2 regions of the Micromonospora sp. DT43 genome follow, and region 2 is predicted to be linked to the other one. Evidence: riboswitches for the same ligand, from Rfam matches in the RefSeq annotation. Region 2 holds a riboswitch; the other holds the start of a gene.
The links. Region 2 has a riboswitch for thiamine pyrophosphate ahead of ACLQ26_RS00475 (ECF transporter S component). Riboswitches for the same ligand answer to the same signal wherever they lie in the genome.

Region 1 (3,203 bases), 660 kb from region 2:
TGATCTGCACCCGGCCGTCGCGCTCGATGTAGAAGACCCGGCCGTCGGGCGCGATGTCCAGCTCCATCGGATTACTGGTGTTGCTGTCCAGGGTGATCTTCTCGAAGCTGGAGGTCTTCGAGGCGCCGCAGTCGGCGTCGACCACGCCGGCCGCCGTCTGGATGCCGCCGAGCAGGTGCTTGAGGAACTCGGGCTCGGCGTACGACTCCCGGGTGTGCCCGCCGCCCGTGTACCAGGAGCGGCCACCGTCGAAGTCCTGGCACCACGCGGTCGGGTGGTCGGCGCCCATCGCGCCGGCGCCCGGGGTGTAGCTCTTCTCGTCCAGGCTGGCCAGCACGTGCACGTCCGGCCGGGGGTTGGTCTGGAAGTTGTACCACTCGTCGAACCGGGACCAGCGGTCCGGAAGTCCGGCGGTGGACGGGTGCGCGGGGTCCTCCACCTTGACGGTGGCCTGCTGGTTCTGCGGGTGGTTGGCGAAGTACGCGCCGACCAGGTCGCCGTACCAGGCCCAGCTGTACTCGGTGTCCGAGGCGGCGTGGACGCCTGCGTAACCGCCGCCGGCCTTCACGTACCGCTCGAAGGCCGCCTGCTGGTCGGCGTCGAGGACGTCACCGGTGGTGGAGAGCCAGATCACGGCCTTGTACTTGGCGAGGTTGGCGTCGTTGAACGCGGCGCCGTCCTCGGTGGTGTCCACGGTGAACCCGTTGGCCGCGCCGAGTTGCTGGATGGCGGCGATGCCGGTGGGGATGGCGTCGTGCCGGAAGCCTGCGGTCTTCGAGAAGACCAGGACGGAGTAGGGGTCGGCCGCTGCGGCCTTCGGTGCCTTCGGCACCACCTGGGTGACCGGAGCCGCGGCCTGCGCGTCTCGCGGGGGGACCTGCGCTGCGGCCGGAGCCGCCTGCGCCGGCGACCCGAGCAGGGTCGTCGAGGCGAGCGCTAGGGAGAGCAGGGTAGCGGTGAGGGGTAAACGGGCACGACGAGAACGGGACACGCCGCCTCCAATGTCGCGGTGGACAGGAATCGCGGGGGCCGGCTCGCCGAAGACCGTCCCGGATGGAGCCGGTCGGGACACCGTGCCAGGGCGTCCACGCCGGCATTTTGTCGAATCGCTGAACAAATTAATTCTGGTGTATTGATGTCGGGCAAGATGCCGGCGGGTAACGGTTCTGCAACGGCGGGAGACATTCCGAACAGGACCGGAGAAAGTGCCCAACTGTTTCCGCCGCGTCCCCTTCCCTTGGCAGGCCGGCGGATCTGTCGTACGGTGACACGCAAGTAACCCACGGGAGCCCGGTGTACCGGGCTGAGAGGGGGGCTGACAGCCCCCGACCGTCGAACCTGATCCGGGTAATGCCGGCGCAGGGAGGAGCGTTGCCGTGCCGTCCCTTGGACGACTGCATCTGATCACCGACACCCGACCCGGGCGCGATCCACTCACAGTGGTCCGGGCCGCCCTCACGGCGGCCCGCGCTGACCTCGTCGTGCAGGTCCGGGTGGAGGACTCCGCTACCGACCGCGAGGCGTACGACCTGGCCGGCCGGGTGCTGGCGCTCTGCACCCCGTACGGAGCGACCTGCCTGGTCAACGACCGGCTGCACGTGGCGCTCGCGGTGGGCGCCGCCGGCGGGCACGTCGGGGCCGACGACCTGCCGGTCGCCGCCGCCCGGCACGTGCTCGGCCCGACCGGTGTGCTCGGCGCCACCGCACGCGCACCCCAGACGGCTGTCGCGGCGGTCACCGCAGGGGCCAGCTACCTGGGCGTCGGCCCGTGCCACGCCACCGACACCAAGGACGGCCTGCCGGATCCCATCGGGCCCGCGGGCGTACGCGCCGTCGCCGACGCCGTCGACGTGCCGGTCATCGCGATCGGCGGGGTGACCGCCGACCGGGTGCCGGCGCTGCGGGCCGCCGGGGCGTACGGGGTGGCGGTGGTCGCTGCGCTCTCCGCCGCCGCCGACCCGGCCGGTGCCACCGCCGAGCTGCTCCGGGCCCTGGCGTGACGGGATCGGCCACCCCCGCCGTGGACGTGGCGGTGGTGGGCGGCGGGCCGATCGGGCTCGCGATCGCCTGGCGCTGCGCCACGCGCGGACTACGGGTGGCGGTGCACGACCCGGCCCCCGGGTCGGGGGCGTCGGCAGTCGCCGCCGGAATGCTCTCCCCTGTCGCCGAGGCGTACTTCGGTGAGCGGCGACTGACCGAGCTGCTGGTCGCGTCCGCCGCTCGCTGGCCCGGGTTCGCCGCCGAGCTGACCGAGGCGAGCGGCGCCGAGATCGGCTACCGCACCGAGGGCACCCTGATGGTCGGGCTGACAGGCGACGACCTGGCCGAGGCGCGCCGGCTGTGGGCGTACCAACAGGGGTTGGGTCTGCCCGTGACGCCGCTGCGCCCCAGCGAGCTGCGCGACCGCGAGCCGGCGCTCGCCCCTCGGGTGCGCGGCGGCGCGCTCGCGCCCACCGACCACCAGGTCGACCCCCGGCTGCTGGTGCCGGCGCTGCGCACGGCCGCGCAGCGGGCCGGCGCGGCGTTCGTGCCACGGCCGGTCCGTCGACTGTCGGACGTGGACGCCCGGGTCACCGTTGTCGCCGCTGGCTGCGGGGCTGCCGCCCTCACCGGCCTGCCCGTGCGGCCGGTGAAGGGCCAGATCCTGCGGCTGCGCGCGCCCGGCGGCGTCGCGCCGGGCTTCCGGCACGTGATCCGGGGGTACGTCGACGGCGAGCACGTCTACCTGGTGCCCCGCGCCGACGGCGAGGTGGTCCTCGGCGCGACTGTCGAGGAGCGCTCCGACACCACCGTCACCGCCGGGGCCGTGCAGCGGCTGCTGCGCGCCGGCGTCGACCTGCTGCCCGAGCTGACCGAGTACGACCTGGTCGAGGCGGTCGCCGGTCTGCGGCCCGGCACCCCGGACAACGCGCCGATCCTCGGGCCGCTGCCCGGCCGGCCGGACGTCCTGGCCGCCACCGGGCACCACCGGCACGGCATCGTGCTCACCCCGATCACCGCCGAGACGATCGCCGACCTGGTGACCACAGGCGTGCCCGACCCGCTGCTCGCACCCTTCGGCGCGGACCGGTTCCCCGACGCGCCACCGGCCCGCCCCGGTGACGTGGCGATGCCCGGCGCGGCGCGGTTCACCGACGCGCCATCGTTCCGTCCCGGCGACGTGGCACGGCCCGACGCCAGCGACCTGAGCGGACGCGCGTGCA
Region 2 (3,203 bases):
TCGCTCGCGTCGAGCCGGACGTCCTGCCACCACACCCACTCGCGGCCACCGTCGGCCGTACGCACCGCCGCGCCCAGCCGCTCGCGAACCAGCGCCGGGAGGCGATATTCGGCCAGGTGCAGCGAGGTGTTGACGGTGTGGTCCACCCCGAGCAGCAGCACGTCGGCGTCCAGGTCGTAGAGCCGGGCCAGCGGCGAGCCCGCACCGAGCATGTCGGTCAGGCCGTGCCCGGTGACCACCTCCTCGGCCATCGGCCCGAGCGCGGCGAACGACACGTGGGGATGCGCGCTGCGCAGCGCGGTGGGCCAGCACCGGACCGTCTCGGCGAACACGCCCATGTGCCGGCTCGGCGTGACAGCCGGGTCGAAGCCCGGCATCTCGGCGCGGATCAGCGGCCACCAGTCCACAGGCACCGGCGGATTACGCCACTGCGCCGGGTCGCTGTTGTCGGGGGTGTGGGTGGGCACCACGATCGTGCCGTCCGGGCCCAGCGCGTCGCGCAGGGCGAGCACCAGCGCCTGCGGCCCACCGCAGACGAAGCCCAGCGGGCGCATCCCGGCGTGCACCAGCACCGTCGAGCCGGGGCGTACACCCAGTAGGCGCAACTGCGCGGCGAGCGAGCGACGGGTGCCCAGCCCGTCGGCGGGGGTCGTCACGGCGCGCCTCCCCCCGGCGCTCGTCGGCCCGGCACGGCTCAGGCCGTCCCCGCGACCCGGGCCAGGACCGCCTCGGCCAGCGCGGCGGGCGCGGCGTCCGGGATCCAGTGGGTCACCCCGGGCAGCGGTACGAAGCGGTAGTCACCTGTGACATTGGCGGCGCACGCCTCGGCGGCGGTACGCCCGATGGCGATGTCCCTGTCGCTCCAGACGTAGGTGGTGGGCACGGCGACCGGACCGACGCTTGCCAGGTCGGTGCGGGACATGGCCCGGTACCAGTTCAGGGCTGCGGTGAGCGCGCCCGGCTCCCGCATCGGATCGGCGTAACGGTTCACCCGGGAGGCGTCGCCCACCCCGCCGAGCATCCTGCGCAGCGCCGTCGCGTGCCACGCCAGCAGCACCTTCTCGGCCTTGCCCGGCTTGCGGAACAGCGCGATGTACGACGAGCGGGCCTTCTGCTCGGTGTCGGTGCCGAGGGCGTGCGCCATGGCCGCCGGGTGTGGCACGGACACCGCCGTCAAGGTACGGACCCGATCCGGGTGCGCGGCGGCCACCGCCCAGGCCACTATCGCGCCCCAGTCGTGGCCGACGAGGTGGACGGCGTGCACACCGAGCGCGTCGAGCACGGCCACCGCGTCGGCGACCAGTTCGGGAATCCGGTACGCGGCCACCGCCTCCGGCCGGGCGTTCGGCGAGTAGCCCCGCTGGTCCAGCGCGTACGTGCGCAGCCCGGCCGCGTGCAGTGCCGGCACGACCTCGTCCCACTCGCCGCTGTGCTGCGGGAAGCCGTGCAGCAGCAGGACGGGAACGCCGTCGGACGGGCCGCCGGTGCGTACCTCGAACGTGAGACCTCGCGCGTCGACCTGCATGATCGTCAGCCTACCCAGCCGCCGCCGCGCCGGTCCGGACGCGCAGGTGACGGGCTGCCCTGCTGGGCCGTTACCCCTGGTCGGTGCTAGCGTCAGCGAGACAACTTCACATCCGACAGGGGAGCGCACAGCGCTGAGAGTGCGGGCACGCCCGCAGACCCTCGAACCTGATCTGGGTAATGCCAGCGCAGGGAGTTCGGTCGACCTCCAGCCGCGCCGTGAGTCCGGTGCCACCGGACGCGCGGCGTGCGTCTTCTCCTGGTTCGTTCCACTGAACTGGGAGCACAGCATGGACAACACCACAAGCCGTTGGCGCACCATCGACATCGTGGTCGCCTCGGTGATCGCGGTCGCCTTCGGCGTCATCTTCTGGGCCTGGGGCCTGGTCTGGAGCGCCACCGAGGGGGCTTTCGCCTTCTTCCCGCCGGCGCAGACGCTGATCTACGGCGTCTGGCTGCTGCCGGCCGTCGTCGGCGGCCTGGTCATCCGCAAGCCCGGCGCCGCGCTCTACTGCGAGACGGTGGCCGCGGTCGTCTCCGCGCTGCTCGGCAGCCAGTGGGCCGGCACGGTGATCCCCCAGGGCATCGTGCAGGGCATCGGGGCCGAGCTGGCCTTCGCCGCCTTCCGGTACCGGTCGTACCGGCTGCCGACCGCCGTGCTCGCCGGTGCGCTGACGGGTCTCAGCGCGGCGCTCTTCGACTTCTTCGTCTGGAACGTCGACTACGCGTTGGGCGACTACCGCATCCCGTACGCCCTGCTCACCATCGTCAGCGCCACCGTGATCGCCGGCGCGGGCGGTTGGCTGCTGACCCGCGCCCTGGCCAACACCGGCGCCCTGGACCGCTTCCCCGCAGGCCAAAACCGAGCCCTGATCTAACCCCCACTGCCTACCCCCACACCCACCCCGGTGATCAAGAGGTTTGCGTCATCGGAGGGCGGAATTCTGACGCAAACCTCTTGATCACGCGGCGGTAGGGCCGGGAGGGGGTGGGTGTGGGGGGCGGGGTTCTGTTGCGGGGGTTCGGGTGGCGGCATGCCGGGCGGCGGGCCTGGGCTCTGCGCGGGGTGGATCTGCGGGTGGAGGCCGGGGAGCGGATTCTGCTGCTCGGGCCATCGGGAGCCGGCAAGAGCACCCTGCTCAGCGCGCTGGCCGGACTGCTGCCCGAGGATTCCGGCGAGCAGGAGGGCACCGTCGAGATCGACGGGCTCGACCCCCGCAAGGCGCGGGAACGGGTAGGCATCGTCTTCCAGGACCCGCAGAGCCAACTGGTGATGGCGCGCAGCGGCGACGACGTCGCGTTCGGGCTGGAGAACCGGGGCGTGCCGACAGACGACATCTGGCCCCGGGTCGACGAGGCGCTGCGGCGGGTCGGTTTCCCGTACCCCCGGGACCGGCCGACGGCCGCGCTCTCCGGCGGCGAGCAGCAACGCCTCGCCCTGGCCGGCGCGCTGGCCCTGCGGCCCGGCCTCCTGCTGCTCGACGAGCCGACCGCCAACCTCGACCCGGACGGGGCCGCCCTGGTCCGACGCACGGTGGCGAGCGCGGTGGACGCCGACACCACACTGATCCTCGTCGAACACCGGGTCGCCGAGGCGCTCCCGCTTGTCGACCGGGTGATCGTCCTGGAGCCCGGCGGCGGCGTCCGCGCGGACGGAACGCCCGACGCGGTCTTCGCCG

Region 1: linked by a shared signal. The riboswitch ahead of thiE (thiamine phosphate synthase) and the one ahead of ACLQ26_RS00475 (ECF transporter S component) in region 2 are both predicted to bind thiamine pyrophosphate.

Annotation. Positions count from the first base shown of each region.
Region 1 covers NZ_JBNCKR010000001.1:761,224-764,426, forward strand. The annotation lists gene ACLQ26_RS03560 (ThuA domain-containing protein) at 1-991, opposite strand, end outside; TPP riboswitch at 1,273-1,382, shown strand; gene thiE (thiamine phosphate synthase) at 1,377-2,000, shown strand; gene thiO (glycine oxidase ThiO) at 1,997-3,203, shown strand, end outside.
Region 2 covers NZ_JBNCKR010000001.1:98,921-102,123, reverse strand. The annotation lists gene ACLQ26_RS00485 (aminoglycoside N(3)-acetyltransferase) at 1-656, opposite strand, end outside; gene ACLQ26_RS00480 (alpha/beta fold hydrolase) at 695-1,525, opposite strand; TPP riboswitch at 1,633-1,737, shown strand; gene ACLQ26_RS00475 (ECF transporter S component) at 1,815-2,402, shown strand; gene ACLQ26_RS00470 (ABC transporter ATP-binding protein) at 2,519-3,203, shown strand, end outside.